One region of the Lactobacillus isalae genome, then DNA from elsewhere that is predicted to be linked to it. Evidence: predicted binding sites of a transcription regulator. Region 1 holds the regulator's gene; each other region holds the start of a gene.
What was found. The regulator Rex, encoded in region 1, represses fermentation and respiration genes when NADH is low (regulators of the CRP and FNR family bind a similar motif). The targets are predictions, from matches to a motif close to TTGTGAANTANTTCACAA.
Positions count from the first base shown of each region.

Region 2: QM512_RS03110 (GntP family permease) is a predicted target of Rex. The motif match lies at 714-731, and genes of this name have one in related genera.
Region 3: QM512_RS08260 (alpha-hydroxy-acid oxidizing protein) is a predicted target of Rex. The motif match lies at 1,677-1,694, and genes of this name have one in related genera.

Region 1 covers NZ_OX443569.1:49,289-59,459, reverse strand. The annotation lists gene QM512_RS00340 (LiaF transmembrane domain-containing protein) at 1-343, opposite strand, end outside; gene QM512_RS00335 (LytTR family DNA-binding domain-containing protein) at 340-798, opposite strand; gene QM512_RS00330 (PTS sugar transporter subunit IIB) at 959-1,270, opposite strand; gene QM512_RS00325 (sialate O-acetylesterase) at 1,271-2,812, opposite strand; gene QM512_RS00320 (PTS sugar transporter subunit IIC) at 2,824-4,224, opposite strand; gene QM512_RS00315 (GntR family transcriptional regulator) at 4,339-5,049, opposite strand; gene QM512_RS00310 (LOG family protein) at 5,127-5,693, opposite strand; gene QM512_RS00305 (redox-sensing transcriptional repressor Rex) at 5,832-6,476, opposite strand; gene abc-f (ribosomal protection-like ABC-F family protein) at 6,644-8,575, shown strand; gene QM512_RS00295 (CoA transferase) at 8,634-9,821, opposite strand.
Region 2 covers NZ_OX443569.1:642,514-652,684, forward strand. The annotation lists gene QM512_RS03105 (CdaR family transcriptional regulator) at 1-629, opposite strand, end outside; gene QM512_RS03110 (GntP family permease) at 766-2,061, shown strand; gene QM512_RS03115 (glycerate kinase family protein) at 2,075-3,205, shown strand; gene QM512_RS03120 (oxidoreductase) at 3,289-4,440, shown strand; gene QM512_RS10240 (SPJ_0845 family protein) at 4,512-4,712, shown strand; gene QM512_RS03130 (PTS sugar transporter subunit IIA) at 4,954-5,433, shown strand; gene QM512_RS03135 (PRD domain-containing protein) at 5,446-6,294, shown strand; gene QM512_RS03140 (PTS transporter subunit EIIC) at 6,287-7,711, shown strand; gene QM512_RS03145 (Nif3-like dinuclear metal center hexameric protein) at 7,701-8,567, shown strand; gene QM512_RS03150 (ChbG/HpnK family deacetylase) at 8,564-9,325, shown strand; gene QM512_RS03155 (GNAT family acetyltransferase) at 9,393-10,109, opposite strand; partial or broken gene QM512_RS03160 (GNAT family N-acetyltransferase) at 10,093-10,171, opposite strand, start outside.
Region 3 covers NZ_OX443569.1:1,685,576-1,695,746, reverse strand. The annotation lists gene QM512_RS08270 (DUF4143 domain-containing protein) at 1-168, shown strand, start outside; gene QM512_RS08265 (NCS2 family permease) at 226-1,536, opposite strand; gene QM512_RS08260 (alpha-hydroxy-acid oxidizing protein) at 1,776-3,014, shown strand; gene QM512_RS08255 (deoxynucleoside kinase) at 3,284-3,958, opposite strand; gene QM512_RS08250 (deoxynucleoside kinase) at 3,980-4,630, opposite strand; gene QM512_RS08245 (glucosamine-6-phosphate deaminase) at 4,818-5,537, opposite strand; gene QM512_RS08240 (aldo/keto reductase) at 5,666-6,505, shown strand; gene QM512_RS08235 (sulfite exporter TauE/SafE family protein) at 6,659-7,414, opposite strand; gene QM512_RS08230 (glucose PTS transporter subunit IIA) at 7,733-9,736, shown strand; gene murQ (N-acetylmuramic acid 6-phosphate etherase) at 9,745-10,171, shown strand, end outside.

The DNA.
Region 1 (10,171 bases):
TCTCGCCATTGATAATCACAGTCGGCTTCCAGCTTTTTTTGAAAATCAGTCTCAGCCCTCCCCAAATTAAAAATGCAGCTAAAAGCACTGTCCAAGGAACAATCTGTTCAATATGAAGTGGTTTTGCATAAATAATTAATAAGAATGCAATTGAAAAAATACTGCCTCCTAAACTTTTATTAACTAATGATGTAATCAAAGTTGCTCCAAAAACTACCGTCCAAAAAATTGCCCAAAAGCCTAATTCTAGTGGCATCAAGTGGAGCTGATCTAAAACTAAAAATGCAGCTGCCGCAAGCAAGCCTAATCCCCAAAGAACTCTTCCAAAACTGGCCTTTCTCATGATAATGCCCTTCTCTCTTTTAATCTCTCGTTCAAATCTCGGTAATATCTTCTAGAAACATAGACAGTTTTATACGAATCATGAAACTTAATCTGACAATTAGAAATCGACTTAGTAACAGCATAAATTTGATCTAAATTTAAAATTGTCGATTTCGATACTCGCATGAATTGTCCACTTAATAAGTTTTCTAGTTCATACAATTTGTACTTAACAAAATATGCATTCCTAGTTGTATGCGCCATTACTTGCTTAGCATCTGTTTCAAAAAAGAGAATATCGTTAATACTTAAATAATAGGAAGTATGGTCCATCATCCCTTCAATTTGATCAGGATGATCTGAATCCGCTTGAAGTTGATGATAAATTCTTTCTATTTCTGGTGTTAGTTGCCTAGCATGAATGGTTACCTCGGATTCTTTTTGATCTGGATCAAGTTCAAGCTTAACTTTCACAATTCTCACTTCCTTGTTTCATTTTCGATAATTATATTAAACATGGATGTAAGATTAAAATCTAGTGAAAGTAACCAAGTGGTCATTTTAAAGTTCTAAGCGGTCAAAAAAAGAAGTATGAATCAAGAGGGGGAATCTTGTTTCATACTTCTTTTAAGCTTTATCCCAGTAATCGCTCAGCTTGAGCAATTACATTTTTACCATTCATTGTGCCATAATCTTGCATACCAATAGCTTCTAATGGGATATGATGCTTATTAGCATCAGACTTAAGTTGATCTTCCATATACTTAATTTGTGGTCCAATCAAAATACAATCTGGTGCATCTTTTTCAATAATATCTTCTACTTGAGCTGCTGCAACAGCTTTAATTTCATATTCTTTTCCTTCTGCTTTAGCAGCTTCCTTCATCTTATTAACTAAAAGTGATGTTGAAAAACCGCCAGCACAAGAAAGTAAAATCTTTTTCATTTATAATGCCTTCTTTACACAATTAATTCTAAAAGGAGAAAGTGGATAATTTAGTTCATTATATAGACCAATATGATGAGAATAATTTTCATATGCATAACTTACTTCTTGAGGTAATTCATCTAAATCAATAATCAGCTTATTCTTCTGAAAATTATCACTACTTAACTTTATTTGTTCAACTTTTTTATCAAAATAACTAATCTTTAGATATGTCTCTTTTTCTAAATGTAGCCTTTGACAACGAACAACATTAAAAATTAATCTATATTTTTCACCTTTACTTTGAACTTCCATCTTATTCACATAAGGAGTTCCAGCATAATCATTGCCAGCAACGATTTTACCTAATCGCATCCCCATAATTTTTTTATTAGTAGGATGAATATTATGCTCTTCTCCGCCATCAATAAATGATATTAAATCAACTTGTGGAATTGTGCGTGCAACTTGTAATTGCGTTTGACGAATTTTAGCTCCTGAATCACCTGGATAATCTGCATATCCCGGTAATTGAATTAGTTTAACTGGTAACGATGGATCATGTATAGTTTGACGCCAAGTATGAAGTAAAAGAGGCAAAAGTTTATCATAATATTTTGCTCGATCTGTATCGTTTTCTCCTTGATACCAGATCATTTGATTAAATACGCCAAATTCAATTTGCTTAAGCATTGTTTCATTTAAACCACTTGGTCTAGTATACAAATCTGGACGATATGGTGGTGGCCAAGGGGTATGTCCAACGATATTTTTAGCTGTGCTTAAACTTGTATCAGGATGCATTTTTAGATACTTAGCCAGATCTTGATTATGCTTTTCTACTGTTAGATTATACGCTTTAGTTTCACGGTCAAAATCTTCCCAGCTTTTGCCTGCAATTGTTTCATAATACTTATCTAAAAAAGCCTTTTTTAATTCAGTTTCACCTGCTAAATCTGCTTCTTTAATCCAGACACTAGCTGACGTTCCGCCCTTAAAGCAATCTACAACTGCAAGAGGTTCTTTAATACCACTTTCCCGCAAAGCCATCATCATATAAAATCCAATTGCTGAAACCATTCCAGCATTATTTTCATTAATATGATGCCAACTTTCTAGCTGTAAATTCTTAGGTTTTACTTCACCGGTTTTAGAATTAATATAGTCAACTTGAGGAACGTTGTAATAATACAAATTCGGATATTTTCCTGACTTTAAATCGGAAGATATTTTTTGATAATGCTCTTCATCCTTTAATCGATATTCAATATTAGATTGACCACCTAATAAATATACACGTCCAAATTTTATATCAGAAATTGTCTGACTTTCATTATTACTTTTAACAATTAATTTTTTTACAGATGTTTCACTCACTGCTGTCAAAATAACTTGCCACATACCATGAGCATCACTCTTAGTTAAATAATTTTTTTGATCAAATTCAACTTCTACTGCTTGATTAGGGTCAATATATCCACCAACTTTAAAATCTTTATTGCGTGGAAAAACCATCCCGTCTTGAAAAATGTCTGCTAATAAATTTTGATTAAGTTTCATAGTTTTTCCTCTTAAGAATTAGCCCGATCCATCTCGTCCATGGCAATTCTCTCTGCGTTTAATTTGTTGTCAATTTTTACGAAAGGAATATAAAGTAGCGTTGTAACAGTTAGACAAATTGCTTGAACAATCACACCGCGAATATTCCCAGTATAAAGCAGGCCTGATAAAAGCGTTGGCACAGTCCATGGGACATTATTTACAATTGGTGCAATAAAACCAATTTTGGTGAAGAACAAACCAATATAGAAACCGATTGGTTGAGACAAAACAAATGGAATAAAGTAAATTGGATTCAAAACAATTGGTAAACCAAAAGTAATTGGTTCAGAAATATTAAAGATTGCTGGTAACAATGCAATCTTAGTAATCTTTCTAGCACCAACACGTTTCGAAGCGATCAAAATTGCTAGAACTGGTGAAAGTGAAAAAGTACCAGCAGCAATAGTTGAGAAATTCATGAATAAAGTTGAAAAAATATGGTGAGCTTGTCCCAACATATTTTGGGTGTCATTAATCGTCCAGGTCATTCCAAAGATTGCGCCCCAAATTGAACTTGGGTGAATACCAAACCATTGAAGTAAGCTCCAAGTAAATTGAGAAACAAAAGCAAACGCACCTGTTCTTGAAATTGCTAATGCTGGAGCCTGTAAAACTGATAAGAACAAAGCAGGCATTGTTTTTCCAGTACATGCAGTACTAATTCCAGTTAACACAATAAAAATACCTAAAGTAATTGAACCAGGAATTAATGAAGAAAAACTTTGTGCAACTGCTGGTGGAACGGAATCTGGCAATTTAATCGTAATATTCTTTTGAGCAATCTTGTTATAGATCCAAACTGCAAATCCACTAATTAAAATAGCAGCAAACACACCTTGAGTCCCTAAATATTGAGTATCAATATAGTTTAAAACATTGACCGTTTTCTTAGTGTTAGGAATCGCATATTGAAAATTCCAAGGAATACAAATGAAGAAAGCACCTAATCCAAACAAAACATCAGTCATGTGCTCCGCTTTATCCGTAAAGAATTTTCTTGAAACTTCATATGAGAAAATGACTACTAGCAATAAAGCAAAAATATTTAAAGTACCATTAGAAACTAAGGCAATTAAATTAGCAATTGTCTTTAAACCGTTATAAAAACCGCTTTGTTCCCAACTACTCCATGAGCCTGCGATTAGTTTTCCTAATCCTAAACCTTGTTTACCAAAGATCAGTCCATTCATTGGATCAATAATTACGTTTTGAATCATAATTGCAAAACCTGCAATCATAGTTGTGGCTGCAACAAGAACAAACGTATCACGTAAGGTTAACAACAACCTATTTCCAGAAATTTTTCCAGCGACTCTGACAAAGCCGTTTTGAAACTTTTTCCATCCAGATGATTTAGTAAAGTCTTTCATCTTTTTTCCTCTTCCCTTTATAGAAATCGCTTACATTTTTATATTAGTACATTTGTTATAACAAATCAATAGTTGATATAACAAAAAAAGACAATCAATTTTAAATGATTGTCTTTATAAGATTATTGCTTCTTTGATTGAAAACTTACTAATACGATAATATGTCTCATTCCATTCAAAAGGTTTGCCATTTTCTAAATAAGATTTTTGTAGCCACTTTAATAAAGGCTCCTTATCTTCAACCTTGTCTTGAACTTTATTTTTATTAACTAAGTCATTATCTGCATGTACTAAGGAAATATCACGAACTGCTTTTTTAGGGTTAAGACCAATTTTTTGGCTAATTAAAGGATAAATTGAACTTTCAAGCATTTCCATATTCATTCCTTGAATTATCTTAGCAGGAATGCAAATTTTTTGAAAAGCAACAACATCTTGCTTATTCAAAGCAGCTCTTCTAACTGTATAAACAATATCGTAAGGCTGAAGTTCTAGAGCCTTAGTAATTTTTTCATTAACTTGACCGACTTCAAAATCTGTTACTTTTAGCTTATATTTCTTTAAGTTAATTAATTCTAACCTATCTGAGTTAACCGCACTAGAAATTTCAGTATCTTTTACAAACGTACCAGCACCTTGTATACGATAAATTAAATCTTGTCTTTCTAGTTCGCTCAAAGCATTACGAATTGTGATTCTACTTACGTTATACGCATTTGCTAAATCAAACTCTTTTGGTAATTGATCGTTAGGATTATATTCTCCGGTTTTTATCTCATGCTTAATCTTATCTGCAATTAACAAATATTTCGGAATTTCTTTCACTTCTACTCACCACCTAATTTGTTATAACAAATCTAACTTGATTCTAGCATGAAATAATAGTTTCGTCACTTGTCTAATTAGTACTTGCGATAAGCAGGAGCCTGATAATTTTCCATAAACCGCAAAATTTTATCAAAATCAGTTTCAAAATAGACAGCATTTAAATAGATATTTTCTAAAAAATCATCCTGGTTCATACGCTTCAGCAACTTATCTAAATAATTATAAAAGCCAGCATAATTATAAAAAGCAACTGGTTTAGCATTATCGCCAATAGCAGTCCAGGAAATAGCCTGACTTATTTCCTCTAAAGTACCAATACTGCCAGGAAGAGCAACCATCCCATCAGCCAAGTTCATCATCGTATCTTTTCGCTTATCCATACTTGGAACTACACGAAAATCTTGTACCTTTTCATAAGCTGCTCCACGATCTTTTAATTCTTCAGTAATAATGCCGTGAACAATACCACCATTTTCTAAAACGCCGTCCGCAACTGCTCGCATCAAACCAAACTTACCGCCACCATAGACTAGCTCAATCTGGTGGTCTGCCATTTTTTGACCAAATCCATAAGCAGCCTTTGCGTATTCAGGACGATTACCTGACCGTGCGCCACAATAAACTGCAATCTTTTTAATCATTTTATCTACCTTATTTCTAAACTAAAAAAATTCTATGCTCATCTATCTTAAAATTATTTCCTATCTGATTACAAATAAAAGAGTACGAAAAATGCACAAGCCTAACTAAGCTTGTGCAAAACTCATATTAATAGTAAATTATTTTTTGTTCTTACCTTTATCTGAGTCTAAAAAGTAAATCAAGGTTTGAAGTTCGGTTGCCAAGTCGACATTTTGAACACGGACGCTTGAAGGTGCAGATAAACGAAGCGGCGTAAAGTTCATAATCCCTTTTATACCAGCATCAAACATTTCATTTGCAGTCTTTTGCGCTGCCGTTTGCGGTACACAAAGGATTGCAATCGTAATTTGTTGTTCACGAAGCTGTTTCTTCATTTCACTCATATCATAAACTGGCACACCTGACATAATTGTTCCAGTAATTTCAGGATTAATGTCAAAAGCGGCGCTAATTCTGATATTATTAGTACGCTTGAAGTTGTAATTCAAAAGCGCATGTCCCATATTACCAACACCTACTAAGGCAACGTTAGTTAAAGTATCTTGGTTCAAAATCTTTTTAAAGAAATTAAGCAAGTTCTTAACATCATACCCGTAGCCACGCTTACCTAAGGCACCAAAGTAAGAAAAATCACGACGAATTGAAGCACTGTCAACTTGAACTGCTTCAGCAAGTTCAGTTGAAGAAACTTTTTCTTTTCCTTCATCATTTAAAAAGATCAAATAGCGATAATACAGTGGCAAGCGTCTAGCAGTAGCCTTAGGAATCTTAATTTCATCCATTAAGAGGCCTCTTTCTTTTATAAAATACGAATGTGAAATATTTACTAATCAAACTAATAATAGGCATTCTTTAAGGATAAATCAAGAAACAATTTTCACAAAGATAATATTTTCATAAAATTTAAAACATTCACTATGTTAAAATAAGCACTAGGAGAAAAATAATTATGATTATTGCACAAGCTCAAGACCTCGAACAACGTTTTGGAGGCAATACTATCTTCAGTAACATTTCTTTCTCGGTTCCTGACAATGCCAGAATCGGTCTTGTCGGACCTAACGGAGCTGGGAAAACTACCTTATTAAAGATCATGACTGGTCAACAAGAACCAACGAGTGGTCAATTTACTATTAATAAGGGATTAAAAGTCGGCTACATCGCCCAGGAAAATGGTCTCGATGAAGACAAAACAATCTGGGATGAAATGCTTACTGTTTTTAATGATTTAATTGAAAAAAATAAAAAAATCACCAAAATGCAAGAGCAAATTGCCGACCATCCAGAAGATGAAGACTTGCTCAAGCGTTATGATCAATTAGCTTACAACTTTGAACAAGAAGGCGGCTTTACCTACCAAGCTGAAATTAAGAGTATTCTTAACGGATTTAATTTTAAGGAAAATACTTGGAATAAGGTAATTGGCACCCTTTCTGGCGGTGAAAAGACGAGACTTGCTTTTGTTAAATTGCTTTTGCAAAAGCCACCAGTATTATTACTTGACGAGCCTACTAACTACCTTGACTTAGACACTTTAGATTGGTTAGAAGCATTCTTGAAAAACTATCAAGGCGCAATTATTACTGTTTCTCACGACCAGTACTTCTTAGATCACTTAGCTAATCAAATTTTTGAATTAAACTTTGGCAAGCTGACTACTTTCAAGGGTAATTACAGCCAATACGTTAAAGAACGTGAATTGATGGATAGCCAGCAAGAAGCTGCTTATGAAAAGCAACAAGAAAAGATCAAAAAAGAAGAAGAATTCATCCAAAAGAACTTAGTTCGTGCTTCAACTACTAAACGTGCTCAAAGTAGACGTAAGGTTTTAGACAAGATGGAGCGAATTAAGCCACCTAAGCATAAACAAAAAGTTCGTATTAACTTCACTAGCGAACGTCCTTCTGGAAAAGAAGTACTAATCGCTAAGGATCTGACTATCGGCTATCCTGATAAAGTAATGGTTTCTGATATTGACTTCCAAGTTAATAAGAATGACCGTGTTGCTATTATCGGACCTAACGGAATTGGTAAGTCTACCCTACTCAAAACCATTATGAAAAAGCTAAAACCAAAAGATGGTTCAATTAAATATGGCGCAAGTTTAGACATTGGTTATTATGACCAAGAACTCCAAAGTTTAGATCCTTCAAAAACCGTTCTTGATACGATTTGGGACCGTCACAAGACAATGCCTGAAAAAGACGTTCGCTCTATTTTGGCTTCTTTCTTATTCACTGCCGAAGATATTGATAAAACAGTTGGTCAATTATCTGGTGGTCAAAAAGCTCGACTTACTCTAACTGTTTTGTCTCTTGAAAAAGACAATTTCTTATTAATGGACGAACCTACCAACCACTTAGATATTGAAGCTAAAGAAGTGCTTGAAGAAGCTTTAGATAATTACGACGGCACCCTGCTCTTTGTTTCTCACGACCGTTATTTCATTAATGAATTAGCTAACAAGATTATTTCTGTTCGCGACGGTCATGCTAAGATCTATAATGGTAATTATTCTTACTATTTAGATGAAAAGGCTAAGCAAGCTGCAGCTGCTCAAGAAGCGGAAGCACAAAAAGCAGAAACTGAAACTACTTCATCGGCTAGTCAAAATAAAGGTAAACTATCTTACCAAGAACAAAAGGCACGCGATTCTCAAAAGAGAAAACTAGAACGTGCAGTTAGCGATGCCGAGGCTAGAATTGAAAAATTAGAGGCAGAAGAACAAGAAATCCAAACTGAAATGGCAAATCCAGATATTGCCGCTTCATTTGAAAAGCTTGGACCACTACAAGAAAAATTATCTGCTGTTCAAGAGCAATTGGACCAGGCAAATAATGACTGGGAAAATGCCTTAGAAGCACTAGATGAATTTGAATAAAGTAAAAGATCAAGATTCTCAAAAAATAGAAAATCTTGATCTTTTTTCATGTTTATTTTTATTCAAATTCCTTACGAATCTGCTCACCTTGTTCGTCTAGTTTTGGTGCATCTTTTTGTAAACCATATGAATTCCAAGTTCCATATTTAAGTGGCGAACCTAAAACTTCATTACCATCGGGTAGCGTCTTAACCATCCCGCGCTCAATAATTTGATCAAGGCGTCTAGTCTTATCCACATTCAAAACTAAGCCAGCTGGCACCCCTGCTTTATGCAAAATTTCATCCCATTCTGCGGCAGTCCTAGTTTTAAGCACAGCTTGCATCGCATTCTTAACTTCTTGCCAGTTTTTCTCACGCAAATCATTTGTCTTAAAATCTGCTTGATTAATCCATTCTTCATGCCCTAATGCATTAGATAATAATCCCCATAAATGATCATTTCCACAACAAATGGCAATTGGCTGATCTTGACAATCAAAAGTATCAAACGGATACATATCAGGATGACGATTGCCAATTCTGTGTGGTACTTCATGTGGCCCAAGAGCAATCATTAGGTCTTGCACCATTAAAGAGAAGGTAGAATCTAGCATCGAAACATCTACAGTTGTACCCTTTCCTGTTCGCTCTCTTGCTACTAAGGCAGTGGTAATTGCACTATATCCCATAATTCCAGCAACAACATCAGAAACTGAAGTTCCAACACGTGTTGGCTTGCCGTTTGGTTCACCTGTAGCATCCATCAAACCAGAAACAGCTTGAATAATTGTGTCATAAGCTGCTTGTTTTGACCAAGGGCCATATTGTCCAAATCCAGAAACAGATGCAAAAATTAATTTAGGATACTTTTTCACCATTTCTTCTGGAGCAAAACCTAAACGCGCCATAACACCTGGACGGAAGTTTTCTACAACTATATCAGCCTTAGCAATCATGTTTTCGACTAAAGCATGATCTTTTGGATCTTTCAAATCTAAGGCAATTGATTCTTTTCCTGCATTGCAGATTCTGAAATATTCACTTGAACCATCCGCAATGTATGGTCCCATGTGTCGGGTATCATCCCCGGTTTTTCTCTCAATGTGGATTACTCGTGCACCTGCATCGGCAAGCATTCTTGTACAAGTTGGACCTGACAAGACATGAGTGAAGTCCACAACTAAGATCCCTGCTAATGGATATGGCTTATCCTTATCTAAATGAGGATTACTTGCTTCTAGCTTTGCATAATTTGGTTCTGACATTTTTATGTACACTTTCTTGTTTTAACTGTATTCAAGTCTTATTTTAGATAAAAATATGCGAAATAAAAAGCCATTTGATATCGACGGCTTTGAACTTGTCAAGATTTAAAGTAAATAATTCAGTAGAAGTAGTCCTTTTCTTCCTACTGGTGTATCTTATACAAAAATTTTTTTGTAGAATAACGTTAGGTTCAATATAACAGGTAGCTCCTGTTAGAACTTAGTGACTTTTTAGCATGGCTACACACCCCTCAAATAGTTTAAGTTACGGCGGTGGAAGCTTATGCATAATTGGGTAGACTGGAGAGTTAGACTGCCAAGTGATTTCTTTTGCTATTGCAGTAAGCATT
Region 2 (10,171 bases), 590 kb from region 1:
TTAGCTAAGTTTGCAAATTTTTTAACAATTTCTTCTTTATTGGTAATAATAACCTGTGTATCATCAGCTCGGCTTAAAAGAAAGTCATCAAAACCTAATTTAATTTTCTTTGCTGTAGTAGTATCAGTTTTAAAGTCAAGTACATATCTTTCTAGACTTAAATTGATTTGAAGTTGTTCAGCTTCTATCTTTAGGTTTTGTTTAGTAGCTAAGTCATTTGTAGTTTGAATCCATCTAAATAAAAAGCGATTTAATTTATCTCGTCTATCATCGATTTCCTCTTGTTTAGCTAATTGATTAACTAATAATTCAGTCGCTACTTTTAAAAGTGAAGCTAAGGGGACAACTTCTTTTGGTTTTCCCGTAATGCCAACTACACCAATAACTTGTCCTTGATATTTAATGGGCATATTAACTCCGGGTTGTCCATGCTCATTATGATGTTCATTCATTGGCAAAATTTTATCTGCTTCCATGGCTTGAATAGCGCCAATATGAATTTCGCCAATTCGTTGTGGATTACCACTGGCAATTATTTTTCCTTCGGCATTCATCATATTGATGTTGTAGGGGATCTTTTTCATCATTTGCTTAACTATAGTGCGAGCTAAATTAGGATTTAGTTCCATTCTTTATTTACTTCTTCCTCTTCTGCCTAATTAATATTGTGCAACTGCATAATGTATCGATATTTATCTAATATTAATATTATAAAGTGAAAATATTAACAAGAACAAGTTAATGAAGAATATTAGGAGAAAAAGTATGGGAAGCATTACAATTTCATGGCTTGCTGCCTTGTTTGGGCTAGCACTGGCAATTTTTTTGATCTTTAAACGAATTAATCCAGTTTACGCACTTTTTGCTGGTGCAATAATTGGATGCTTAATTGGAGGTGCGTCATTTGCACAAACCGTTTCAATTATTGAAAAAGGAACGCAAAGTGTAATGGGAACTGCTATTAGAGTTTTAGCAGCTGGTGTTTTAGCCGGTGTTATGATGGAATCGGGGGCAGCTGAAACAATTGCGCATGCCATTGTTAATAAAATGGGCGAAAAATTAGCATTAATGGCCTTGGCATTATCAACAATGATTATTACTGCAGTTGGTGTTTTTATTCCAGTGGCTGTTTTAATAGTTGCTCCAATTGCCTTGACTGTTGGTAAGAAGTCGAATATTAGTAAATTAGCATTGTTAGTTGCTCTGTCTGGTGGAGGCAAAGCAGGAAACATTATTTCTCCCAATCCTAATACAATTGCTGCAGCTAATGGCTTCCATTTATCTTTAAGTCAAGTTATGATTGTCGGTTTTATACCAGCTATATTTGGTTTAATCGTAGCTACAATTTTAAGTGGTTTTTTAAGGAAAAAGGGACCAATTGTTGAAGATGGCGATATAAAAGAAACAGAAGAATCGAAATCTCTTATTCCACTTTCTAAAGCACTGGTGGCACCAGTGTTAGCTATTGTGCTATTGATGATTGGGCCGATTGGAAAATTAGTTCATGTTAGCTGCTTAGAAACAATTAATATTGATGCGATGTATGTTTTGCCGTTTGCATCTCTAGTTGGTGCATTAATCATGGGGAAAGGAAGACAGATACCACATTTTGTATCCAATGGCTTAAATCGAGTAGCAGGAACAGTTTTGATTTTAATCGGGGCCGGTGCAATTGCGGGTTTAATCTCAACATCTGATTTATCGATTCAAATTGTTCATTTGTTGGCCAAAATTGGCTTACCAGGTGTATATTTAGCGCCAATTTCTGGTATTTTAATGGGTCTTGCTACTGGTTCAACAAGTACTGCAGTTATTTTAGCAACAGGTTCATTTGGAAAAGCAATTTTAGCAACTGGTACTGGAGCTTTAGCAGCTGCAGCCATGGTTCATGCAGGTGCAACTGTAATTGATGAGGTACCACAAGGTAACTATTTCCATATAACCGCTCAAAGCATGCATATGACAATTAAAGAAAGAATGACCGTAATTCCCTATGAGTTCTGTGTGGGATTAACAATGACGGTCGTAGCAACTATCTTATATGGATTTATTTTAAAGTAGGAAAGAAATAAAAATGACTAAATATGTATTAGCTCCAGATTCTTTTAAAGAAAGTATGACTGCTAAAGAAGTATGTGATGCTATGGAAGTTGGAATTAGAAAAGTAGAAGAAGATGCAGAGATAATCAAGGTACCGATGGCCGATGGTGGCGAAGGCACAGTCGATTCTTTAGTAGATGCAACTAATGGAAAAAAGATTACCTTAGAAGTTACTGGACCATTGGGAAATAAGGTAAAGGCTTACTATGGTTTATTAGGAGATGGAAAAAGTGCAGTTATTGAAATGGCCAAGGCTAGTGGATTAGAAATCGTGCCTAAAAACAGGCGTAATCCATTAATTACTACCACTTATGGAACTGGTGAATTAATTAAAGATGCTCTTGATCACAAAGTTAAAGAAATTATCATTGGTTTAGGTGGCAGTAGTACTAATGATGGTGGTAGTGGAATGGCACAAGCACTTGGTGCACATTTATTGGATAAAAACAATCAAGAAATTCCTTGGGGCGGAGGAAATTTAGATAAATTAGCTAAAATTGACATCAATAATCTAGATCCGCGTTTGAAGAATGTAAAAATTATTCTAGCAAGTGATGTAACTAATCCGCTAATTGGTCCAGAAGGAGCTTCAAATATTTTTGGTCCGCAAAAAGGTGCAACTCCAGAAATGGTTGAACAACTTGAGAGCAATTTAAAGAAGTATGCACAAGTAATTAAAAAGTATTTATGCAAGGATGTAGCGCAAAAAGCAGGAGCAGGAGCTGCTGGTGGTTTGGGTGCAGGATTAATGGCTTTTACAACTTGTGAAATGCATCAAGGTATTGAGATTGCAATTCAAGTAACTCAATTAGAAAAGAAGGTCAAGAATGCAGATTATGTTTTTACCGGAGAAGGCGGAACGGATTTCCAAACAAAATTTGGAAAAACCCCTTACGGTGTAGCAAAACTAGGCAAAAAATATCATAAACCAGTAATTTCGTTAGCCGGCTATCTTGGTAAAGGAATTAATAGTTTGTATGACGAAGGTTTTACTGCAATATTTGGTATTCTTCCTAGTGCTTGCAGTCTTGAAAAGGCTCTGAAAGATGGCCCTATTAATGTAAGCCGAACAACGGAAAATGTAGTTCGCTTACTTAAGTTTTAATTATTCTTTCTTACTTTACGTTAGTAATGCGATGGACTATAATCAGATTTGAAAACTAATAAAAAGTAAGAAAGAGTAAGAAAATGAAGAAATTATCAGATAAAGTAACTTTTAAACATGGTGCAGTTATTAATAATCGTATGGTTCAACCACCAATGTTGACTAATAGTGGTTTGAACGGTGCAGTTACTGATGATACGCTTGCTTACTGGAAAGCACGTGCAAATTCAGCAGGTCTAGTAATCTCAGAATATAATTATGTTAGTCCAGCAGGCGGTCCAGCAATTACTTGGACAGATGATCGAACTCAATTAGCGGTTTATGATGATAAATTTTTACCTGGCTTGACCAAAATGGCAAAGACAATGAAGTCAGGCGGCAATAAAGCACTTCTTCAAATTGTCCACACTGGACGAGAAGCAAATTATCGCGCTCACTTGGGCTTACCAGTATATGCTCCTGATACGGCAAACTATCCATTTTTGCCTTATGGAGTCCAAGCCTTCACGACTGAACAAGTCGATCAAGTGGTAAAAGATTTCGGAGCTGCAACTAAGCGAGCAATTGATGCTGGTTTTGATGGTGTTGAAATTCATGGAGCTAATCACTACTTAATTCAGCAATTCTTCTCCCGATTTTCTAATCACCGTGATGATAAGTGGGGAGATTATGAAGCATTTCCTCTAGCAGTTGCTAAAGAAGTATTTGAAGTAGTTAAAAAGTATGCACCTAAGAACTTTATTATTGGCTATCGTATTAGTCCTGAGGAGATTAATCCAGATAATGTTGGTTACACTTGGCATGAGTCAACTGAATTGATTAATAAGTTAACTAATAAGTTTGACTTTGACTATATTCACTTATCACTCCCTGACTATAAGGCTAAGCCAAAAGATTCTGATAAGACTTTTGCGGGATTATTTAGACCAGTAATTGGTGATGATACGAAGTTAATTATTGTTGGGGATGTAATGAGCCAAGCAGCAGCGGAAGATGCATTAAACTATACTGACTTAGTAGCAGCTGGTCGTGCACAGTTAATTGATGCAAACTTTGCAGCTAAGGTAGTTGCTGGTAAAGGAAATGAAGTAATCACTGAAATGTCAGAAGCAGAAGAAAAGGAGCAAGCCTTAACACCTGGCTTACGTAAAGTGATGGATATGGAAACTAAGCGTCCTGATTTTGCTAAGGTTTTAAGAGAAGTTGACTATAGCAAGGCTCTTAAGGTTAAGTAAATTTATCTCTAAACATTTGTCAGTTTGTTAATTCCGTTTTATAATCATAGAAAAAGAAAAGGATGATAACAATGGGACTAACTTTTAACAATCCTAATAACTTACAACAAATGCTTGATAAATTTGCGACTGTTCCAGATCCCAAAAAGACGCCTAAAAGACCAGGCGAAGGGCTTGATAAGCCTAAAAAAGATGGTGGTCAAACTCCAAATGTCATTAATGAGGAGAAGGAACCTGAAATAAAGAGCAAAAAGAAGAAAGATAAGAAGTAGTGTAAAATCCATTAAAGCAGGTCTGTTTTAGTGGATTTTTTTGATACCTTTTATGTAACCGCTTTACAAAAAGCGATAATTATTCTATTATAGAAATGTAAATTATATATCAAATCGCAACGTGGATTGTAACTCTTTGAGGCATTACCACAAACGATTTATAGAAGTTAATATGCTTCTATTATTGTTTGTGATGCTTCAAGGAGTTTTTTTGTGGCTGAGCAAACTAGAAAGGTTAAAAATGTTTAGTTTGTTTAAGAAAAAGGAGAAGACAAATATTGTTGCTCCGGTTTCTGGTAAGTTAATTGAATTGGAAAAGGTAAATGATCCTGTTTTTGCCAAGAAAATGATGGGGGACGGATTTGCGATTAAGCCAAATCTACAAGGTCAAACTTTTGATGTTTATGCACCAATTGATGCGGAAGTTGTGTCGCTTCCTTCTACAAAACATGCAGTTGGACTGAGAAATAGAGAAGGACAAGAAATTTTAATTCATATTGGAATTGATACTGTTGATTTAAAAGGCAACGGTTTTAGTTCATATATAAGTCAAGGTGATTATGTTCATCAAGGAGAAAAATTAATCTCAGTTGATGATAATGTGCTTAAGCATAATAACCTTGATGATACAGTAATGGTAATCTTGGTTAAAGGTTATGCAAATAACTTGCTTATCAATTATGGTAACAAAGTAGATCAAGATACTAACCTAATAGAGTAGAGAGGGATAAAAATGAGGGTTGAAAAGAAAATCAATAATAACGTGGCCGTTTGTACAGATGGTAATGGTCAAGAATTGATTGCTTTAGGCAGAGGAATCGGTTTTCCGAAGACCCCATATGAGTTAGCTGATCTTTCTAAGATTGATATGACATTTTATCGAGTAAATGACCAAACACTGGAATTATTGAAGACTATTCCTGGTGATGTTGTGATGGTTAGTTCACAAATTGTAAAGGAAGCACGATTAAAAATAAAGAAAGAGTTCTCTCCAAATATTATTTTCAGCTTGGCAGATCATATTAGCTTTGCAATTGAAAGAACAAAAAGAAATGAAGTTTTTGATTTCTCGCTTTCCTATGATATTGAACATTTATACACACAAGAATATGAAATAGGTCAAGAAGCTTTAAAAATTGTGAAAGATCAACTAGGATTTGAACTTCCAAGAACTGAATCAATTGCTATCGCAATGCATTTTATTAATGCACAAGAAGGTTCAGTTAGTTTGAATCAAGTTGATGATCAAGAAATTATTGATCATATTTTAAATATGATAATTTCTCAGTTCGAAATAGAAATTAATAAAAAAGATTTTTCTTATCATCGATTTATTCTTCATTTGCGATATATGTTAAAGCGAATTAAAGAAAATAATCAAATTTCGGATAATTCAAGTGAAATAATGTTAAAGACGATGATTAAAGAAAATTACTCAATATATAAATGCAGTAAAAATATTGTTTCTTATATTGATAATTCGTATAAAAGTCACACAACTGATGATGAAATGTTTTATTTAATGGTTTATATAAATCGAATTGTTTCTAAAAATATAAAAGAGGTAGAGAAAAATGGCTAAAAGAAATTATAGTCAGGTTGCTCAGCAAATTGTAGTTTTAGTTGGAGGGAAAGACAATATCAGTCAAGCCACGCATTGCATGACGCGATTGAGATTAACTTTAAAAGATTCAAGTTTAGCAAAAGATGATGAGATAAAGAAATTAGATCCAGTTATTGGAATAAATAAAGTCGGTTCTCAATATCAAATTATTATTGGCCCAGCAGTTTCGGATGTATATGATGCTGTATTACCTTATCTAAATAAGGGAGCAGCGTCAGGTGCAATAGATGATCCAGCAACTGCTGAAATTGATAATAAAAAAGTAGATAAGAATTTCAAGTATTATGTTAATTTAGTATTTGATTATTTATCAGGCTCATTAGTACCTTTAATACCGATTTTACTAGCTGCTTCTATTTGTAAAACGATAGCAGTTGTTTCTGGACCTCAAATGTTCCATTGGGTTTCAAAATCTTCAGATTTCTTTACGTTATTTACGTTTGTAGGGGATGCGGGATTTTACTTTTTCCCATTATTTATTGCTTGGTCAGCTGCTAAAAAGTTAAAGACAAGTATTCCAATTTCTCTCTTTTTAGGAGCAATTTTATTACATCCAACCTTAATGAAATTGGCTGCAAGCAAGAATCCTAACTTTTCAGTATATGGTATTCCTACAACAGCAATGAATTATTCTTCAACTGTTATTCCAATGTTGTTAACTGTTTGGATTCTAAGCTATGTCTATAAATTAGTTAATAAGTATTGTCCAAATGTATTAAAAGTATTTCTTGTTCCAGTTGGTACATTATTAATTATGCTTCCAATAATGTTATGTTTACTTGCCCCATTAGGTGGCTATTTAGGCAAATGGTTGGCAGAAGGAATTGTTTGGCTGGATAAAGTTGCAGGACCATTAGCAGAAGCAATTTTAGCTGGTATTTTTGGATTACTGGTTTTGACTGGAATGCATGTTGCATTATTATCAATTGCTATCGCAAACTTTCCAATTCTTGGATACGATGCATTAGTAATGCCTGCAGGTATTTTAGGTGCATGGGCTTCATTTGGTGTAATGCTAGCATGTCTAGTTAAATTTAAGACTGCAAAGAATAAAGAATTAACTGCTGGCTATGCAGTTACCTGGTTATTTGGTGGTGTTGGAGAACCGTTCCTTTATGGATTAGGTTTACCATATAAAACTCCACTGTTTGCATCAATTATTGGTGGTGCAATTGGAGGATTAGTTGCAGGCTTTATGAAATTAAAAATGTATGTACCAACATCTGCTAACGGAATTTACGGATTAGGAGGATTTGTTGGTGGACCAAACAGCAATTATATTGCATTGGCTGTATCTATAGCTGTCTGTGTGATTGCTGGTTTTGTAACTATGATGTTTATGTCATTATCGGAGGAACCAGTTCATGAAAAATAGTGAAGTAATAAGTAAAGTTAAAAATTACGAACTTGGTATTGTAGATGGTAAGAAGATAGATGATACTACTACCCGTGATCAAATTGTTTATCAATATGGAGATGATCTTGAAAAAGAATGTCAAGGAATAATATTATGTGTTTATCCCAGCATAGATGTAATTAGAAAAGCAATTGATTTAAAAGCAAACCTTATTATTACTCATGAGTCATTATTTTGGAACCATGGTGATAAAACCGATTGGTTAAAAGACAATAGAACTTTTCAACTAAAAGAAGAATTATTAAGAAAGCATCATATTGTTGTGTGGCGTAATCATGATTATTTGCATTCAGGAATTCCATTAGCTGAAGCGCCTGAGAGATATACTGATGGTATTTTTTATGGATTTGCCAAGAATATGAATTGGACAAAGTATGTAGTAGGAGATAAGAAAAAGTACGACCATTTTCATATTCCTCAAACTACTGCAAAAAACTTAGCTCAATATTTAATCAGAAAAATGAATTTAACTGGAACCAGAATTATTGGAAATCCAGATGCTCTAGTCTCAAAAGTTTGTATTCCATTCCACGTGTTTGGCAATGCTAATGAAGATATAAAAAATATGGATGATGATAATGTTGACTGCTATTTGACTATGGAATTGGTAGATTTTACTTTAACCGAATATGTTAAAGATTCTGCTCAACTAGGGAGAGATAAAGCAATTATCACATTAGGACATTTTAATTTTGAGGAACAGGGAATGAAATATATGGCGGAATGGTTACCTGATGTAGTTGATCAACAAATTACAGTACGCTTTATTCAAGCAACAGATATGTATCATTTTGTAGAAAGAGAGTTGTTATGAAACAAATATTAATTCGTGCAGATGATCTTGGCTATTCAAGAGCCGTAAATTACGGCATCTATGATGCAATTCATAACGGAATAATTAATAATGTTGGTGTAATGGTAAATATGCCTGCAACTGAACAGGGGTTAGATTTATTAAAGAATGAAGATATTGATTTCGGAATGCATACTGATATTACTAATGGCAAGCCGGTTCTTTCTTCAGCTCAGGTTCCGTCTTTAGTAGATAAACAGGGGAATTTTAAGCGCTCCAAAGTTTATCGAGATAATTATGGAAAGCCGGATTTTACTAATTTAGATGAAGTAGTTGCTGAAATTGATGCTCAATATCAGCGTTTTTTAGAATTGGTTGGCAAGAAACCTGATTATTTTGAAGGCCATGCAGTTATGAGTGACAACTTTATTAAAGGATTGCATATTGTTGCTGAAAAATATGATTTACCAATTTTAGATTTTGCTTTTGATAATAAGCCGGTTAGTTTTAAGAAAGAAACGCGTTTCAGTCCATATATGGAAAGTATGAAACCTAATTATGATCCTGAAAAGGCGTTCTTAACAATGCTTGAGCATGATGAAGAAGAAGTAATTCCAATGATGATTTGTCATCCTGGATACCTAGATCAATATATTTTAAATACTTCTAGTTTAACTATTCCTAGAACTCAAGAAGTTGATTTTGCAATGAATCCGAAGATTAGAGAAATTATTGAAAAAGAACAGATTCACTTAGTTAGATATAGTGAATGCAAGTAAAAATAAAGACCACGTCTAAAAAACGTGGTCTTTTGTTTAATTGAAATAGTCGAGTTTAATTATAAGTCTAATAGTAAACGTAGGTATTAAAACTATTTTTTTTATCGACATTAAAGCAATCAAGTAGCTTAGTTGCAGCCCAATCTGTGTCGTCTGCTTCAAAGAAAATTGATGAATATTTATTAAACATTTTTCTTAAAACAGCTTGAATGAATGAAACAAGAGACTTTTCATTAAACGAACAGATATAAGCTATTTCATTTTTTTCAGTAAAAACGAAATTTTCAATTTTCCCATCTTTATTTGTACTGTAGTAGCCAGTTTTGGTTGGAACTTCTTGAGTAAAAGCATCCTCAGAAACAGTTAAAGGAGATACAGCTTGATGCACTTCTTGATAGTATTGATACAGCAAATGACATAGCGCAGAGTAATTTTTACTATTTGTATTGAAGGGATGGATAGAATGATTAGAATTAAGCTGTATTTTCAAATCTTTATTTATTACTTCTGGTGTATAGCAATGACGTTTACATTTAAATCCATTTTGAAGTAATAAATGAATTAAATCGGTATTAGTTGAATCAGTCATTACTTGAAGTGATTGACCTTCGATTTGTTTGATTTCATTAAATGGAAAATAAGTAGGATATTTAGCTAGATTAAATTTCAGGTAAAGATATTTATTATGAAATTCGTTATGGTAAGTAGTAATAGTGCCTATGTCTTGCTCATCGCACCAAACACTATATTGATTATTTTTAATCTTTTTAATTTCTACGGACATTTTCCCACTCCTCTCTTAAAATTCCATATTTCATAGAATCGTAATATTTATTATTGTACTAC
Region 3 (10,171 bases), 480 kb from region 1:
AGAGAACGAGAAGTTAATGCGCTACTTACTTTGGCTGAAAAAGATAAAAATATTAGCGAATATAAGATAATTACCTATGAACAAGAAGAAATAATTGAAGAAAATAATGTAAAAATTAAGATAATACCGTTATATAAATTTTTACTCGAACATAGTAGAAAGCAATAAAAAATACCGATTATCAAAATGGATGATAATCGGTATTTTTGTTTAGTAAATTTTATCTTACTTAAAGTTTAAAACCCACAAGAAGATGATAAATACTACAAACAGTACCCACATCATTGGGCTAACTTCTTTACCACGTTTTGCAGAAACCATACAAATTGGGTAAGTAATCATTCCTAATGCCAAACCGTCAGAAATTGAGTAGGTAAGTGGCATACCTAGTAGAATTAAGAAGGCAGGAACAGCAATTTCTAACTTATTCCAGTGAATATGCGCAGTGTTTTGTGCCATTAAAACTCCAACAATAATTAAGGCAGGAGCAGTTACTTGAGTAGTGAAGACGCCAAGCAATGGACTAAAGATCATTGAGATTAAGAAGAAAATGGCAACAAAGACAGCAGTTAAACCAGAACGTCCACCAACTGCAATACCAGCACTTGATTCAACAAAGGCACCAACTGGTGAAGTACCGAAGATTGAACCAAACATCATAGCAGTAGAATCAGCTGCCAAGGCTTTACCAACACGTGGCATTTTATTGTTTTTCATGAAGCCAGCTTGTTGAGCAAGACCGATTAAAGTACCAGCAGTATCAAAGAACGTAACAAGTAAGAAAGTTAAAACAACCACCCACATTTGAAGTGAGTTAATATCTTTAATATGGAAAATTGCTTGACCAAAAGTTGGTGCAAGGCTTGGTGCTAAAGAAATAAACTTATGAGGTACAGCGATTTGACCAGTGCAGATTCCAAAAATGGATGCAGCAATCATTCCGATAAAAATTGCGCCTGGAACACCTAAGATCATTAAGATTACAGTAACGATTAAACCGAAAATTGTAATCCAAACAAGTGGATTATGAAGTGAACCTAAACCCACTAAAGTTGACTTATTAGCAACGATTAAGCCACCATTTTGTAAACCTAAGAAAGCAATAAATAAACCAATACCTGATGAAATTGCAAATTTTAAGTCTGAAGGGATTGAATCAATGATCTTTTCTCTTAATTTAAATAAGGTAATTAAAATAAAGATGATTGATGCAACGAAAACACTGGCTAAAGCAGTTTGCCAAGATACCTTCATGCCAATACATACAGTATAGGCGAAGAAAGCGTTGATTCCTAAAGCAGGTGCTTCACCAATTGGATAGTTAGCTACAATACCCATGATTGCTGTACCAAGAGCAGCAGCTAAAGCAGTGGCAGTGAATACAGCTCCTGTATTCATTCCGCTAGCGCCAAGAACGCTTGGGTTAACGAAAAGGATATAAGACATACTGATAAAAGTGGTTAGACCAGCGATAAATTCAGTTCTAACATTAGTTCCTAACTTTTCTAAATGAAAGTAGTTTTTAATAAAATTCATTTTATCCTCCAGGCATAATGTTCGTTTTTTAGCTTTAAATAAGCAACTTTTACAGTGTATCATTCTGATAAATAAATGTAAACACGAATTTTATCTGGGGAAAGCGCTATAAAGGCACTATAGAGTGTTGAGTTGATACTTAGTGAATCATTTCATAATAGCTTTTATTTAATAAATTGATGAAATAGGCCTAAAATCAAGATGTATAGAAACATACTTAATGATTGGAGGAAATAGCGATGACAACATACTATAAGGGGTTCCCGCAAAGTACCAGAGAAGAAAAATTACATATGGTTAACTTGAACGAATTAGAGAATGAAGCAAAATATGTAATACCAGAAGCAGCGTATTATTACATAGCTAGTGGTGCTGAAAATGAATGGACGTGGCGTAACAATACCCAGGCTTTCAACCATTTTCAAATAGTACCTCGTGCTTTAACTGGAATGCAAGATCCAGAACTTAATACTGAATTTTTAGGAATGAAGTTAAAAACACCAGTCATGATTTGTCCAATTGCATGTCATGGTATTGCTAACGCAGAAGCAGAAATTGATACTGCTAAAGGTGCAAAGGCCGCTGGCGCTTTATTTGGGATGAGTACATATGCAAATAAGAGTGTTCAAGATGTACAAAGCGCAGTTGGTGATTCGCCTCGGTTTATGCAATTGTATTTGAGCAAGAACTGGGACTTTAATAAGATGGTAATTGAAGAGTCTATTAAGGCAGGTTTTACTGGTTTCTTCTTAACAGTAGATGCCTTAGTTAGTGGCTATCGTGAAGCAAACTTACGGACTAACTTTACTTATCCTGTTCCACTTGCATTCTTTAATGAATGGAATGGTGGAAAGGGCGAAGGACAAAGCGTTGCCCAAATGTATGCGGCATCTGCTCAAAATATTGGCCCAGATGATATTCGTAAGATTAAGGAAATTGCTGATGTCCCTGTAATTGTTAAAGGTGTTGAATGTGCTGAAGATGCAATGCTTGCAATTGGCGCAGGTGCAGACGGAATCGTAGTTTCTAACCACGGAGGTCGTGAAGTTGATGGTGCTCCTGCTACAATTGATGTTTTGCCTGAAATCGCCAAGGCTGTAAAGAGCTGCAACCACCGCGTTCCAATTATTCTTGATGGTGGCGTTCGTCGCGGGTCACATGTCTTTAAAGCATTAGCATTAGGTGCTGATTTAGTTGGTATTGGTCGTCCATTCTTATACGGTTTAGCACTTGGTGGTGCTCAAGGTGTTCAATCAGTTATTGAGCAATTGAATAAGGAATTATTAATCGATATGCAATTGACTGGTTGCAAGACAATTGAAGATATTAAACATGCTAAAATCGATCATCTTGATTACACTGCTGATTGGGGAATTTCTTCAACGAGCAAGAGCGTTATGAAACCATATCCTGTTACTAAGGAAAATCAATTAACAGGTGAAGCTGCAGACGCAGTAAGTGGTGCTTCAAGACATTAATTTAATAAAATAAAAATGTATGCAAAAACTGCGATCCAATACGGACCGCAGTTTTTGCATATAAAAAAGGAGTGATAGTGTGACCACCCCAGAAGCCGTCTTTTCGGCAAGTAATTAGACTGCCATTGTTGTGCGTTTACTCAACACATTTACTTTAATTGCTACTGGTTTAGTATTGTATCAAGTTTCACGTCTCTTTGATTCATGAGATTAAGCGCTAGTCTCAAGTGAGCGAGAATAACTCTGAGAGTTACTTTGTAGTGGCTTTTTTATTTAACTAAATTTGGCTTCCAATCTTCGTCAAGTTTGCCCATTTCTTTGAGCTTGGCAACAATTTGATTTAAGACCTCTTGACGATCTTCTTCACTAGCCATGAAGTCTAATTTATCACCATCAATAGTCATCTTTGGTGAGTAGTCATACTTCTCATACCAAGGCTTGTAATAGCGAAGTAGACGCTTGTAGTAATCTTCTAAGGTTGGGTCATAACTTAATTGTTCGTAGTTGCGACCACGCTTTTGGATACGTTTAAGCATTGTATCGTACGATACATCGATATGGACAAGAAGGTCTGGGTTCTTCTTAGGCATCCGATCTAATTCGCTCATCATATTATGTAAGAGTTCATAATAAGTATCTACTTCTTCTTTAGTAGCACGGCCAATGTCGGCATTCATTTGGAAGAAAAGTGCATCTTCGTAGATAGAACGGTCAAGTACGTTATTATCATCAGTTAATGCTGACTTAATACTTTGAAAGCGAGTATTTAAGAAATAAACTTGCAATAAAAATGCGTACTTCTTTGGGTTTTCGTAAAATAATGGCAAAACAGGATTGTCATCTACGCTTTCGTAAAAGGGATCAGTACCCAAATACTTAGATAAAATACCTGTTAGACTGGATTTTCCGGCTCCAATGGGCCCACTTAATACAATAACTGTCATCACGTTCCTTCTATTCGTTAACTAGTTCAAATTACCTAGATCAGCAAGCTTTTGATCGATTGTACTGATAACTTCTTTTCGTGCATCTTCATCAGCGACAAAGTCATATTTATCGCCGTCAATCATCATCTTAGGGGATGCATTATATTTTTCATACCAAGGCTCGTAATAAGACAAAAGACGAGCATAGTAGTCTTTTAAGCCTGGATCAGTTGATAATTGTTCGAATGTACGACCGCGCTTTTGAATTCGATGAAGCATCGTATCAAGAGATACATGAATATAAATAAGAAGATCTGGCTTCTTGCTAGGGTTGCCAGGAGCTTGTTCCATCATATTCTCAAGTAAACTATCATAAATTTTGAATTCAGTAGGGTCGGCAATACCACTATCAACATTCATTTTGAAAAATAATGCATCTTCATAAATTGAACGATCAGACACACTGTTATGATCGCGAATAGCTTGGTTAATTTGAGCCAAACGGTGATTTAGAAGATAGGTATTTAAGAGAAAAGTGTAGTGTGCCATATCTTTATAATAAAGTGGCAAAATTGGATTATTATCTACACCTTCATAAAATGCTTGAGTGCCTAGATGCTCTGCAAGCAGACTGGTTAAACTGGATTTTCCGGCTCCAATAGGCCCGCTCAATACAATAACTGTCATCACGTTCTTTCTACAATATATAGTTTGCTTTAATAGTGTAATTCAATATCTGGTAGGTAAGCAAGCTCTTTTTAAAAAATGAATTATGACTAGTTGTCAAGCGAACACGTAAAAAAAGCGCAAAAAGAAAAAGCAAACTAATCGAAAAAACGATTAATTCGCCAAAGTAAACGGTCTTATTAAATGAGGATTAATTTCTGTATTTTGGATCAAGTTTTGCTGCGGCTACTTCGTCGCAAATAATTGTAACATCTGGGTGATCTTGCAAAATAGATGCAGGAACTTCTTCAGTAACCGGGCCTTCGACTAATGCTTTAACTGCGTCTTGCTTTGATTCACCAAAAGCAAGTAAAACAATCTTCTTGCTGTTCATAATTGAACGAATTCCCATACAAATAGCTTGACGAGGAACTTCGTCTTCATTATCAAAGAAGCGAGAGTTTGCTTTTATGGTGCTCTCAGTTAATTGAACTTTATGAGTTAAGCTGCCAAATGGAGTCCCTGGTTCGTTAAAAGCAATGTGTCCATTTCTACCGATACCTAAGATTTGGATATCAATTGGATTTTCAGCAATAATGTCGTTATAACGATCAACTTCTTCGTCAATATCCTTTGCCATTCCGTCTGGAATATATGAGTGCTTGAAAGGCTTCTTATCAAATAAGTGTTTTTGCATGAAGTAGTGGTAGCTTTGATCGTTGTCTGGATTTAAGCCATAGTATTCGTCTAAGTTAATACTTGTCATATCAGAGAAGTCTAAGTCGCTGTCGCACATATCGTCATACATTGGAATTGGGGAAGAGCCAGTTGCTAATCCTAAAACTTTGTCGCCATCTTCCATTCCCTTTTTAATAATTTCAAATGCCTTAGTGCCGCCTTCAATATTATCTTTAGTTACGATGATTTTCATAATTATGTATACCTCCTCATTCATTGGTCTAGTCCATTATAAAATATAAAATTGGTCTAGTCAACTTAAACCGCTAACATTTTTTTATTTATTTTTTCTGCGGTAAAATTTAAGTGAGGTGAGAAGAGATGGAGAAGAGTTTTCAAGATAGTAACTTATCAGGTTTAGGCATGGGAACTTGGGGAATTGGCGAAGACGCTTCTAAGAAAAAAGATGAAATAACTGCACTTCGCTATGGTTTAGATAATGGAATTAAAGTAATTGATACTGCAGAAATGTATGGTGAAGGAAAGAGTGAGAAATTAGTTGGTGAAGCTATTAAGGATTATGATCGCAGCCAACTCTTTTTGATCTCAAAGTTTTATCCTTATCATGCTTCTCCGGAATTAGAACGACAAAGCTTAGAAAAAAGCTTAAAGCGATTAGGAACTGATTATTTAGACTTATATTTGCTCCACTGGCGCGGAGATAAGCGCTTATCTGAGACAGTACGCGGGTTAAAAGAATTGCAAAATGAAGGATTAATTCGTCATTGGGGTGTATCTAACTTCGATGTGGCTGATCTAGAAGAATTATTTAGCGTTCCAGGTGGCGAAGATTGTTTTGCTAATGAAGATTTATACAATCTTTCTGAACGTGGTGTAGAGTATGACGTTCTGCCTTGGCAAGAAAAGCATGGCGTTAGTTTTATTGGATATTCACCGTTTAACTCGGGTAAAGGGGATTCAATTAGAATTACTAATAATCTTAAGATAGTGGCTCGCGCACATCACGCAACGCCCCATCAAATTATGTTGGCTTGGACCTTAAGACATGGTAATGTTCTTTCAATTCCTAAGGCAGCCACAGTTAAACATATGAAGGAAAATATTGCTGCTCAAGATATTAAATTAACATCAGACGAAATAAAATTGATTGATAATGATTTTCCGCAGCCGACTGAAAAAATGCCGCTTGCTACGATATAAGATAAGAATTAAGACACTTCACAAAAATATAGAATAGGTTATAGTATATTTGATACGAAGAAACTATTTTTAAAAACAACTCAAAAAGCTCTACCTGCGCAAAGGTAGAGCTTTTATGTTTATTACAAATAAATAGGGGGATAAAACAATGATTTATTTATATGCAGTATATGCAAAGTAAGCTGCTTGAATAAGAGCTAAAACAGCAATGCCTAATCGAATGACTTTAACGGGAATATGACGCATGATTCGAGGACCGAAATAGCTTCCGATTAAAGCTCCAATAGCCAATGGAATAGCTGAACTCCAATAAATTTTTGCAGTAAACATATAAATGATCAAAGCGACTAAGTTTGAAAGAGCACCGATAATGTTTTTCATAGCGTTAACAGTTAAAAAGTTATCATCACTGATAGCATTCAAGATAACGAGCATCAAAACACCACTTGCTGCTCCAAAATATCCTGCATAGATACCAGTAATCACTAGGCAAAGTAAAGATATAATCTGAAGAAGCCGATTATTGTCATCCTTTTCTAGATGAATATCTCCACTAAATAAAATCATTAAGCCAGAAAAAGCAATACAAAATGGAACAATTTTTTCGAATATTTTCCCGGGAAATTGTATTAAAAGTATACATCCTAAAGCTGATCCAACAATTGTAAAGATTGAATAGAAACTTACCTCTTTCCAATGCCCTTTTAATTCTTTAAGTGAAGATGCTGTTGAACCAACTCCAGTCCAAATTAAAGCAGCATCATTGGTCGTATTAGCGTATACGGGTGGAATTCCAACGGATAAAAGTATTGGGTAAGTTGCTAGAGAAGCCATGCTAGCAATGGTTGATAGCAAACCTCCTAAGATCCCACCCAAAATTAAATAAATGAATAAGAAAAAAGGACTCATAAATTCACCTCTCCTTGTAGGTGTAAACATTACAATGGTAGGTATTATAAGCCCCTTACGTTTAGTTAGCAAGTGGTAGTCGTTTTGAAGAGAGATATCATCAAGATTATCAAATGAGCATTTTTAATAAATGTAATAATATTTTATTTTTATATAAAACTATAGCTTGAATATATTTGATTTATTAAGGATAAATTATTGACATTGATACTAATAGGATCTAATATTTTAGGTGTAGAAAGCGATTACATTAATAGATATAAAAAATTAATGTGTATCTAAATGAAACATTTTTACATTTATATAAGGAGATTCATCATGTCAAAGGATAAATATCAAATTCTAAGCGATGAAATCTACCAAGAAATTGGTGGAATAGGTAATGTTGAATCATTAATCCATTGTATGACAAGACTCAGAATTAAAATTAGAGATATGTCGAAAGTAAATATGGAGAAATTGAAAAAGATAAATGGTGTATTGGGGGTAGTTGAAGCAGATACACTGGAAATTGTCTTAGGACCAGGTGTTAATACTAAAGTTGCAACTATAATGAATAATGAAGCTGGCGTAAAAGAAGGAGAAACTTTTCCCGAAACGAGTTCATATCAATCTAATAAGAGTGAAGTTGAGAAGAAAGCTGCTGAAGTTCATGCAGCTCACAAAGCTTCATTAAAGAAGACCTGGTGGCGTGCAGCTCTTCAACATATTTCGGCAATTTTTGTACCATTAATACCCGCATTTGTAGGTGCCGGATTAATTTCTGGTGTTGCGGGAATTTTGAGAAACTTGTTAACTGCTAAAGTATTGCCAATGTCTTGGAATCTTGGCGTAACAGTTTTAGCAATGATTTCTAGCGCATTATTTGCCTATTTGAATATTTATGTGGGTATTAATACAGCAAAAGAATTTGGGGCTACTCCAGGCCTAGGGGGTATCATCGGTGGTATTGTTTACTTACCTGGGATTGTTGCTCCAGTAACCATTCCTAATATTTTTGATGGAAAACCTCTAGCTGCTGGTCAAGGTGGTATTATCGGTGTCTTATTAGGTGTTTGGTTATTATCTTATGTTGAAAAATTCTTCCATAAGCATATCGCTGACTCGGTAGATATTATTTTTACACCGTTTTTGACAATACTAATAATGGGATTGTTTACAATTTTTGTAATTATGCCTTTAGCGGGATGGTTCTCTAATTCTCTTGTAGGTGGAATTAATTGGGTATTAAAGGTTGGTGGACCAATCTCAGGATTTATTTTAGGATTATTCTTCCTTCCTATGGTAATGCTAGGGTTACACCAAATATTAACTCCTATCCATCTAGAAATGATTCAAAAACTTGGATTTACACCTCTTCTTCCTATCTTAGCGATGGCCGGAGGTGGTCAAGTAGGAGCTGCGATTGCTTTATGGGTAAAGTGTCGGAAAAATAAACAATTAGTTAATATGATTAAAGGTGCCTTACCAGTTGGCATCTTAGGTGTCGGAGAACCATTAATTTATGGTGTTACATTGCCATTAGGTCGGCCATTTATTACTGCTTGTGTTGGTGGTGGTATTGGTGGTGCTGTGGTTGCTGCTTTCGGTCAAGTTGGATCAATAGCTATTGGACCTTCAGGCGTAGCACTGATTCCATTAATTGCTCATAATATGTGGTGGGCTTATGTACTAGGTTTATTGGCTTCTTATATTGGTGGTTTTATAGCTACTTACTTCTGGGGCGTTCCTAAAGAAGCTATGCTTCCTGCAGATGAGGCTGATGCTGAAGTTAAAGAACGAAGAGAAGCTGAAGAGAAAGCATATAATTTGAATATGACTGCTTCAGATGAAAATGGGAGAAAAGACAGCTCTAAATTAACAACACAAGAAATTGTTGCTCCAGTAGATGGACAAATTGAAGAATTAGATGAAGTTGAAGACCAAGTATTTTCACAAAAAATGCTTGGAGAAGGATTTGCTATTATTCCAAAAGATGGGAAAATTGTTGCTCCTGTTGATGGGAAGGTAGTTAGTGTAATGTCTACAAAACATGCCTTAACTTTAAAATCTACTAAAGGAAATTTAGAAATTTTATTGCATATGGGTTTAGATACTGTAGAGCTAAAAGGACGTCCTTTTGATATCAAAGTGAAAGAAAATGACATAGTAAAAGCTGGACAACCTATTGCACAAATGGATATAGAAAAAATAAAAGAAGCTGGAAAGGATCCAATAGTAATTATGACTATTACCAACATGGATGATGTTTCTAGTTTTAAGCTGATTACAACAGGTGAAGTTAAGGCAGATGTGCCGGTATTAAAGATAACTAGTAAGTGAGGATAAAAATGGATATTAAAGATTTAACAACAGAACAGCGAAATCCAAATTCTCTACATATTGATAGCGCTACTCCTCTTGAAATAGTCAAAATAATAAACCAAGAAGATAAAAAAATTGCAGATGCAGTTGGCACTCAAGATAAGAAAATTGCCAAAGCCATTGAATATGCATCAAAAAGATATAGGGAAGGAGGAAGATTAATTTATGTAGGGGCAGGAACCAGCGGACGATTAGGGGTCTTAGATGCCGTTGAACTAGTCCCTACCTATAGAATCAATCCTGAAAGAGCCGTTGGATTAATTGCTGGGGGCCAAAGTGCTATGTTCCAAGCTGTAGAAGGTGCAGAGGATGATCCAAAACTAGGAGAAAAAGATTTAAAAGATCTTAAATTAAACGAAAAAGATATTGTAATTGGTCTTGCAGCTAGTGGAC